Regions from separate parts of the Enterobacter cloacae complex sp. 394F7 genome, predicted to be linked through region 2. Evidence: predicted binding sites of a transcription regulator. Region 2 holds the regulator's gene; the other holds the start of a gene.
The links. The regulator Fur, encoded in region 2, represses iron uptake genes when iron is present. The targets are predictions, from matches to a motif close to ATAATAATGAGAACNACTATCAA.
Positions count from the first base shown of each region.

Region 1 (5,173 bases), on a different contig from region 2:
CACAAGCATTGCCAGATTTCCGCCCCAGAGTTGTCCTTCACACGACCAGTGCGGCCCGTTGCCCTGCCACACAACGCTGTAGGTCGGGTTTTTCAGGGCGCGCCAGAAGTGTTCCACCGTAAATGGGTCAAGCTCGGGTGCCCCGAAATTACCGGCCAGCATCGGGCCGCTGAAGGTCACCACGTTATGCAGCGCGAGTAGCCCGAGCTGGATTACGGTAAAGTCGCTGTGGCCGCAGATAAGCAGCGGATCCTGCTGCTGACGCTTTGCCAGCCCTTGCCAGTCAATACTCTCCAGCAACCGGCTCGCACCATAGCCGCCGCGCACCGCCAGCACGATATTGTTCTCACCCTGCAGGTTCACCAGGCTGTTGATATCATTCAGCCTTTGCGCTTCCGTACCGGCAAAACGCTGCTGGCGGCGGGGGATAATTGTCTGATTTTCTACCGGGTAACCGAGTTCCAGTAAGCGCTCAACGCCCCGCTGTGCCGCCTCCTGGTTGATGCAGTACCCGGACGGCGCGATAAGATGAAACTGAGACATGGCAATTCCTTGCTGAATGAGAATCTAATTGTCTATATCATGCCGCTTATACGTTGCCTGCTTCAAGGGCGATGACCGGCTATAAGGATAGATGACGTGAAATTGAGATGGTTTGCTTTTTTGATTGTGTTGCTGGCTGGCTGTAGTTCAAAACATGACTATCAAAACCCGGCATGGAACCCGGAAGTGCCTGTAAAACGGGCCATGCAGTGGATGCCGATCAGTGAACAGGCAGGCAAGGCCTGGGGCGTCAGCCCGCGACTGATCACGGCGATCATTGCCGTGGAATCCGGCGGTAACCCAACGCTTGTCAGCAAATCTAACGCCGTGGGGCTGATGCAGCTTAAGGCCTCAACCGCAGGGAGAGAGGTCTACCGCTATATGGGCTGGCGTGGTCAGCCGTCAACCAGCGAGCTGAAAAACCCGGAACGCAACATCTCCATGGGCACGGCCTATTTGAGCATTCTGGAACACGGCGTGCTGAAGGGAATCGAGGATCCTGAAGTGATGCAGTATGCGCTGGTGGTCTCTTACGTGAACGGCGCGGGTGCGCTGCTCAGGACGTTCTCATCGGACCGTAAAGAGGCGATAGAAGAGATCAACGACATGGACAAAGACGAGTTCTTTGAACACGTGGTGAAAAATCATCCGGCACCACAGGCTCCGCGTTATATCTGGAAAGTTCAGAAAGCAATGGATGCCATGTAATGCCGTTGTCGGGCGGCCTGTGTGCTGCCCGGCTCCTGTCACAACACTTTATTCGCCCGCTCCCGCGCCTCTCGCTCCAGAGAATAGATAATCCGCTGCAGTTCACGCTCTGCGCCCGGCCCGACGTTCAGGAAGCGGAAGCTCAGACGCGGCGTGACGATCGTTTCATTTTTGCTGTCGACCACCTTACGCTCGCTGATGGCAATCAGCTGCGCATCAAAGTAAAAACGCCCCCAGCCTCCCATATCCAGTTCGATTTGGGTAAATCGCATGCCTTCTACCAGTCCGTCAGGCTTTGGCGTATCCATCAGCGCACCCATGCCGCCCAGGGAGAGGTCAAAAAGGCGAAAGCGGATCTCTTTTTTGTCCGGCATTTTGGCCTTACCAAAATAGGCAGGGTGAAGCGGGGCACTGATACGAAAATATTCACGGCGCTGAACAAACCAGAGGTTGGCCGGCAGCGGGGTGACAAACGCCGGAAGACCACCGTATTCGCTCAACTCCAGGCGCGGCAGGACAAATTCCACTTTTGCGCCGTGCGTTTCTGCCATCACCGAGATTTTCTCCGCCCGCAGCGCGGCGCGGTTTTCATGCTCCTGGCTGCCCAGGTCGATGACCAGCCTCTCTGCAGAAGCATCCAGGATTTTGCTGATGAACTGATTGTTTGACCAGCTGATGCGCAGCGGCACCTCGCCTTTTTGCAGGTCGCGCAATACCCCTAATACAGCCAGCGGATTTTGCTTCAGGAACTGCTCACTGTAATTACTCACGCCGGATGGCTCCTTGATAAATGACAGACTGTCTCTGCGTTATCGGCAGCGTGAAACGAAACTTAATACAAACCGGTGAGTTTTTTTCGCAGTACAGAGAAGTTAAGTCGGTGAGATGAAATCGGTTTTACCGTGATGACCTATACTTACGTTACCTGCGCGGAGGGTTTTCTGCGCATGCGTTAAACCTGCAAGAGGGCATCGCTATGGGTATTATCGCGTGGATCATCTTTGGTCTTATTGCCGGGGCTATCGCTAAACTCATCATGCCGGGAAATGATGGCGGCGGCTTTATATTGACCTGTGTTCTTGGGGTTGTTGGTGCGGTTGTCGGCGGCTGGCTGGCGACCATGTTTGGCTTTGGGGGCGACATCAGTGGATTCGACCTGCACAGTTTCCTTGTGGCTGTGGTGGGCGCCATTGTTGTCCTGGGCATATTCAGGTTGCTCCGACGGGCATAGATGACACAAAACGGCTCTCGCGACAGGGCCGTTTTTTTTGTCGTGATATTGATTTGCTAATCGAAATGATAATAATTGTCGTTCCTAGTTACATATAACCACAAGACGACACTATGAACACCTCACGTTTTGCAGTATGCGCGTTGGCAGGAGCCGTGACGCTGGCATTACAGGCACAGGCATTTGCGGAAGAATCCACCATTCTTGTCACCGGCTCTGAGCAGGGCAGCGTTCTCCCCGCATGGACAAACAGCGCAACCAAATCGGCGGTGGCCGAAAGTAAAACGCCGCAGGTGATCGATACCGTCTCTGCGCAGCAAATTGAGCAACGCCATGCCAGTTCCGTGAACGAAATCCTGCGCTATGTTCCGGGCGTTTCGACAGAGCTGCGTGGAAACACCACGTACATGAGCGAGTATAAAATTCGTGGCTTTACGGTCGACCAGGAGTTCTACAACGGCCTGCAGCTGCCGTATAACGTCACCGGAAACACCAAAGCGCGCATCGATCCACTGCTGATTGAAAGCGTTGATATCCTCAAAGGGCCATCTTCTGTGCTCTACGGTGGTGGCTCCCCGGGGGGGCTGGTAAATATTCAGGGTAAAAAGCCACAAAAAACCGCCCATACCGAGTTGGGTTTCAACACCGGCAATCGCAATCTGAAGGAGGGTTATCTCGACTCGACCGGACAAATTGCCGACAGCGACTGGAACTACCGCCTGCTGGGCAAAGCCACGGAAAATGACGATCAGCCCCATACCACGCGCTATGAAAATTATCTGGTTGCCCCGTCCGTGACCTGGGAGCCGGACAGCAAAACGCGTCTTACGGTTGATGCACTGGCGCAAAACTCCCCGAGCCTGTCTCCATCCAACCCGTTGCCGCTTGCTTATCTGCGCTCGAAATATGCCGACCGCCGGGATTATGCCGGGGATGAGTGGAGCGGTTTCAAACAGCGTCAGTGGATGCTGGGCTACAGCTTTGAACATGAGTTTGACAGTGGCTGGGGCTTTAACCAGAAAGCACGGTACTTTGATGTCGACACCCACCAGCGCAGCGTTTATGCCACGGGGACGGGGAGCGCGGTCTACCAGCTTAACCGGTTTGCTTACACCACTGATGAAGATCTGAAGAGCTTCAACATCGATAACCAGGTAACCAAAACCGTGGCGCTGGGAGAGTGGAAACACCACCTGTTGGCCGGGTTTGACTATCAAAAGATGGACTCTCACTTCTACTACCGTTATGCCTCAACAACGCCTGGCATCGATATGCGAAATCCTGACTATTCGCAGATCAATGAACGCGATCTCGGGTTGTATACGGGGCAGAAAAATCGTCTGAGCTATCAGCAAAACGGCTATTACCTGCAGGATCAGGTGGAGTTTGGCGGTTTAAATCTGCTGGCCAGCCTGCGTTATGACGATTACCGCTCGGTAACCACCAACTATATGCAGAATGGCGACAAGGCGTGGGTCTCGCAGGATCGCGTGACCAAACGCCTGGGCGCGCTTTACGCGTTTGAGAATGGGCTGTCACCGTTCATCAGCTACTCTGAAGGGTTTGCCCCGGTGTCGCCGCAGGGTACGCTCACGGCTAAAGACGTGAAGCCAACCACCAGCAAGCAGGTGGAAGGCGGGGTAAAATACCTGCTGGCGGATTACGCCACAACCTTTACCGCCTCGGTATTTAATATCCGTCAGAAAAATGTCGTCACCTCCGATCCGGGCTTCCTGAATTACAGCCAGACCGGAGAAGTGGAATCTAAAGGGGCTGAGCTCTCAATCGTCAGCCGCCCGGCGGATAACGTGACCCTGATTGCCAACTATGCCTACACCCATCTGATCAATACCGAAGATGACAAATACCAGGGCAAACGGCCAACGCAGGTGCCGGAGAATGCGTTCAACCTGTGGGGGGATTACACCTTTGACAACACGCCGCTGAGAGGGCTGATGCTGGGGGCAGGGGCGCGCTACACCGGTCCAATGGAAATTTCACCGAACAACGATGCGGGCAAACTGGGCGGCACCATGCAGTACGATCTGGCGGCCTCCTACCGTATGGGGGAAATCCTGCCGTCGCTGGAGGGATTGACGCTGAAAGCCAGCGCGCAAAACATCACCAACAAAGAGACGCTGACCTGCTACGACGCGACAAACTGCTGGATTGGACGTGACCGGACGTATCAGTTGGGGGCGAGCTACAGCTTCTGATTATCGTTTCCCTCTCCCGCAGGGAATGCAGGCCGGGTAGGCGTTAGCGCCACCCGGCATTGTTCACTTACTGCGCCGTACTTTTCACCGGCGCAGCCTCATCATTCGCCGCAGGCTGATTCTGCGGCACGCTGTCACACGGTTTCTCTTTCGGACAGACCAGATCCAGCATCTTCAGCGTCACGCCGTTGCTCCAGCCGAATCCATCCTGTAGCGGATACTCACCGCCGCCGCCGCCCGTACCGGTGGAGGAGACATCATATTTCTCCACCAGTTTCTGCTCGCGATCGTAGGTATGCTGAACATTTTTCAGGAAGCGCCAGGTGACATCCATCGCGACCTTGTCCTGTCCATAATTTTGCAACCCTTCCGTGGCTACCCACTGCAGTGGCGCCCAGCCATTGGGGGCATCCCACTGCTGGCCGCTGTTCACGGTGGTGGTGGTGATGCCACCCGGTTTCAGCAGACGTGAGGA
Region 1 covers NZ_JBXWCS010000002.1:246,704-251,876, reverse strand. Annotated here, with positions in the region: gene ldcA (muramoyltetrapeptide carboxypeptidase) at 1-543, opposite strand, end outside; gene emtA (membrane-bound lytic murein transglycosylase EmtA) at 640-1,251, shown strand; gene ycgR (flagellar brake protein YcgR) at 1,290-2,021, opposite strand; gene AC2FAK_RS03630 (GlsB/YeaQ/YmgE family stress response membrane protein) at 2,228-2,482, shown strand; gene AC2FAK_RS03625 (TonB-dependent siderophore receptor) at 2,596-4,698, shown strand; gene AC2FAK_RS03620 (alpha,alpha-trehalase) at 4,766-5,173, opposite strand, start outside.
Region 1: AC2FAK_RS03625 (TonB-dependent siderophore receptor) is a predicted target of Fur. The motif match lies at 2,548-2,570, and genes of this name have one in related genera.

Region 2 (5,173 bases):
CTTGTGCAACAACACTCGGCTGAGACACGACATCTTTAGTGGCTGGGGTAGCAGACGGTGAGGCGGCGGAAATTTTAAGCATTCGCCGTAAAATGTCGGACGCGCTCTCCCCGATATGCCGCGTTTGGCTGGCAATAAACTGATAGAGTTCGTCATCAACTTCGATTGTTTTCATCTTAATCCAGTGCGATATCTTATCTGAATACAAGTCGTTGAGATTATAAAGTCAAATCCCAACAGCGGATAGCGTCAAACCAGGTTGGCGGCAAAAGTCAGATTAAACTGGAACCTTGCAGCCGGGCGGCAGAATGGTCAACATAATACCCTAACCTGTCACACCTAAAAAAAGAACTTTGCCATGAAATTGAATACCCGAGCGCAATCTGCACAATCGCCGAACACGAATCCTCCCATCGTACTGGTTCACGGGCTGTTTGGCAGCCTGGATAACCTGGGCGTGCTGGCACGCGATCTGGTTACCGATCACGATATTTTGCAGGTGGATATGCGAAATCATGGCCTTTCCGGGCGTTCAGAAGAGATGACCTATGCGGCCATGGCGCAGGATCTGCTGGATACGCTGGATGCCAACAATCTCGAGAAAGTGACGTTGATCGGGCATTCAATGGGCGGCAAAGCGGTCATGGCCCTGACGGCTCTGGCACCAGAAAGAATAAGTGGCCTGGTGGTCATAGATGTCGCCCCGGTGGATTACCACGTCCGTCGCCATGATGAGATTTTCGCCGCCATCAACGCGGTGACCAACGCTGGCGTCTCGACGCGCCAACAGGCAGCCGTCGTTATGCGTGAGCATCTGGATGAAGAAGGGGTTATCCAGTTTCTGCTGAAATCGTTCGTTGACGGCCAGTGGCGGTTCAACGTGCCGGTGCTGTGGGAGCAGTACGATAACATCGTCGGTTGGGAAACCGTTCCGGCATGGCCGCACCCTACCCTCTTCATTCGTGGCGGCAATTCGCCCTACGTTACCGACGCCTGTCGCGATACCCTGCTGGCGCAATTCCCGCAGGCACGCGCTCATGTCATAGCTGGCGCCGGACATTGGGTTCATGCGGAAAAACCAGATGCCGTCTTACGCGCCATTCGCCGCTATCTGACTGATACGGCAAATTGATTAAAAAGAGAGCGACTGGAAGGCTGCGGGCTTCCAGTCGTTGGCGTGCCGTTTTTGGTGATGTATGATGGCGCGCTTATCGCCCAGGCATTAGCAGGGCGGCGTGTTTCCCCCGAAGTCTCAGAATCATGGCCAAAGAACAAACGGACCGTACGACACTAGATCTGTTCGCGAATGAGCGTCGACCGGGACGACCAAAAACGAATCCGCTTTCGCGCGACGAACAGCTGCGTATTAATAAACGCAACCAGCTTAAACGCGATAAAAATCGTGGGCTTAAGCGTGTCGAACTGAAGCTCAACGCCGACGCTGTCGATGCGCTAAACGAACTGGCTGACGCGCGTAATATCAGCCGCAGCGAGCTGATCGAAGAGATGTTACTCACCCAACTCGAGACCATGCGCAGTAAGGCATAAGTCCGAAAAATCCCTTTATTACCCTTTTCATGTAGCACAGAGTGCAGTCCTGCGCGATAGCTGTTTCCGCAGGGTTGCCTGTTCTGCTATTATTGCCTTTATCCGTGGACAAATTGCGCCACCATACCATTAAGTATCAAGAGGTTATTTTACTCATGGCAATTATCGGCATTTTCTTCGGCAGTGATACCGGCAATACCGAAAATATCGCAAAAAACATTCAGAAACAGCTCGGTAAAGACGTTGCCGATGTGCACGACATCGCCAAGAGCAGCAAAGAAGATCTCGAAGGCTATGACATCCTGCTGCTGGGTATTCCGACCTGGTATTACGGTGAAGCCCAGTGTGACTGGGATGATTTCTTCCCAACGCTGGAAGAGGTGGATTTCAACGGCAAGCTGGTTGCCCTGTTTGGCTGCGGCGACCAGGAAGATTATGCAGAGTACTTCTGTGATGCGCTGGGCACCATCCGCGACATTATTGAGCCAAACGGTGCCGTTATTGTAGGTCACTGGCCTACCGCTGGTTACCACTTCGAAGCGTCTAAAGGTCTGGCAGACGACGATCACTTCGTGGGTCTGGCGATTGACGAAGATCGTCAGCCAGAACTGACCGCCGAGCGCGTTGAAAAATGGGTTAAGCAGATCCGTGAAGAGCTGCACCTGGACGATATTCTTAACGCCTGATGATTCTTGCGGCGCAACGGTGGTTGCGCCCATAAACCAGGTCAAACCGATTAAATTAATTGCTACAATCTTTTAACTTTTTCGCCCAGACCTGTACAATGACCCCCTGATAAAACGTGGCTTTCACAATGCAAGTTTGTTGGTGATACCACGTTTTTATAAGCATACTTTACCTGAGACTTGCAGTTTTCATTTAGCCATGGCAGTTCTATAATGAGACGCATTATCCCGGGTGCAATTTCTGTCACTTCCTACAGAAGTGAATCGTTTAGCAACAGGACAGATTCCGCATGACTGACAACAATACCGCATTAAAGAAGGCTGGCCTGAAAGTTACGCTTCCTCGGTTAAAAATCCTTGAAGTGCTTCAGGGTCCAGACAATCACCATGTCAGTGCGGAAGACCTTTATAAGCGTCTTATCGACATGGGCGAAGAGATTGGGCTGGCAACCGTCTATCGTGTGCTGAACCAGTTTGATGACGCGGGCATTGTCACCCGTCATAATTTCGAAGGCGGTAAATCTGTATTCGAACTGACTCAACAGCATCACCACGATCACCTGATCTGCCTGGATTGCGGCAAGGTCATTGAATTCAGCGATGATTCCATTGAATCTCGCCAGCGTGAAATCGCCGCACGTCACGGTATCCGCCTGACGAACCACAGCCTGTACCTGTATGGTCACTGCGCTGAAGGCGATTGCCGCGAAGACGATCACGCGCACGACGCGAAATAAACACGTTTCATACTCTGAGCCAGCCGCAAGGTTGGCTTTTTTTTTGCCTGCGGTCTGGCAAAAAAAAGCCCGGCAGCGCAGCGCTACCGGGCATGATAACAGCGGGTTAAAGGCTGTTGTTGCTGCGAATCTCTTTCCAGATCTGATCGCAACGCTTCGCGACTTCCTGATCGTTACCGGTTTTACGCGCCTGGATACAGGCCTGGTAATCCATTACGCGAATATTCTCCTGGGTTGCGAACTGTTCATGCGCTTTCTCTTTTTTCAGCACATTCAGCACGCTCTGACAGGCTTCGATCTTCTCCGGCGAACCTTCCGCCGTATTGATACACGCGCTGTAGGCTTCTTTCAGACGGGAGTCCTCTTTCGGGGCCTGATTCTGCGCACAAGCCACCAGTCCCGATGCCAGCAACGCGACGATTACAATCTTTTTCATATGTAGTCTCCGGTCCGGCGGGAATTACCCCGCCGGACGAGTCATCAGAAGATGGTGAACGGTGCGATAACCATGAATTTCACGTCGCGTTCATCCTGGAAGATGTTGCCGTAACCGCCGGCGTAGCTCGGGATATCGGAGTGGTTGTCGTATTGTGTAAAGTGCAGTTTGAACATAGTACCTTTGGCGCGACCATCCTGCAGGGTGTAGATCGCATCCAGGCTGTAAGCGGATTCTTTGAGACGATAGTTTGGATCGTAGTATGCGTCTGGCGTTGCCATATCAGCAGGCTTCGCATCCCATGCGTAGGCGTAAGATGCCCCCACCGCCCAGCCTGGCAGGTTCCAGTTTTTCAGATCATACATTGCGCCGAAGAAGACTGCTTTTTCGCCATCGGCATTGAAGTCGGAACGGTTATCCCACCAGATATCCAGACGACCGTTTGAAGATGCATAGGTTGGGGTCATACGCTGCAGGAAGTAGCCCTGCTGCCCTTCCGCTTTAACCCACGTTCCTTCAAGACGCAAATCTACCTGACCGACTTTGTAGCCGAAGGTCAGCGCCTGCAACCACGCCGTGCCGTCATAAATATCATTCACGCCACCATCACTGACTTTATCTCGCGTACCGTAGAACTGGTAGCTGGTACTCAGCGGGCTACCCGCGATGTCAAATTTATAACTGGCCTTAGCAAAATACTGATCGATATAACCTTCCGCCTGACCAAATGCCGCTTCAAGCACTAAATCATTTTTAAAGTCGTACTTCGCGCCCAGCGAGTGAAGATAATCCACTTTGGTCTTTTTATCGTTCTGGTAGAACTTGTCCATTTCGATATGCCATGGCGCTTTATACTCGTTGGTCCACATATACGAGAAGCTCAACGCACCTGCGTCACCGTAATCAAAATTGGCGCCCGCTTCTGCCCCCTGATAGGTACCTGGCATAAAGCTCCAGTGCGGTGCTAACAGGGTTTGACCGGTTGGCTGAATATAACCACCGCGCGCCCATACCGGGCCGTATTTAAATTTCGCGGCAGCTTTATACAGGCTGATACCGCTTTTATCTCCGGACCAGTCTTCTTTATACGCTTTATTACTGGAGGAGAAGGCTATTTCGTTCGGGTGGCCGCTGTCACCATTTTCCGCCATTTCAATTGCCGTGAAGGCGGCAATATCCAGACCGAACATATCGGCAGCGTAACCAGACTGGAAATCCAGATTGGCGTTCCAGGTAGAGTGAGAAAGGTTCGTTTTATATTTATCTTCCGTGACATCTTTACGGTCACGTTCACGCTGCCAGTAATAAATACCGCCCGTGAGGGTTGAATCATCGATGAAGCCTGCTGCTTTAGCGTCTGGCGTCACCACCAGGCCTGACATTGCTGTCACACCGGCAATAGCCAGCGCCAGCGCACTACGTTTGCCACTGAACGTACGCATAGATTATTCCTCTTTGACGAATTAAAACGCCTAAAACGGCGAAAAATATAAAAGACCTGATGGTCAGGGGTAGTCGGAAATACCCTCGAATAACTACCGTCTTTAGGTTATTTTTCGCGACGCGAATTATCAATGCTTTTCGGTGGCTAAAACTCAGGATTATGACGAAGAGCACATAATTGGTAGTGCTTTGTAACATTTAACGGGATGCCAGTACTGGCGGGGGAAAAGGCCGATTTTCAATAAGTAACGCGTTAAATGATATTCTTTTTACGGTGCGTCAGACTTTTGAAAGGGGATAAACTTTTTTTAAAAAAAATAAGT
Region 2 covers NZ_JBXWCS010000009.1:113,045-118,217, reverse strand. Annotated here, with positions in the region: gene seqA (replication initiation negative regulator SeqA) at 1-175, opposite strand, end outside; gene ybfF (esterase) at 359-1,132, shown strand; gene ybfE (LexA regulated protein) at 1,261-1,548, shown strand; gene fldA (flavodoxin FldA) at 1,704-2,234, shown strand; gene fur (ferric iron uptake transcriptional regulator) at 2,525-2,971, shown strand; gene chiQ (ChiQ/YbfN family lipoprotein) at 3,078-3,407, opposite strand; gene chiP (chitoporin ChiP) at 3,452-4,849, opposite strand.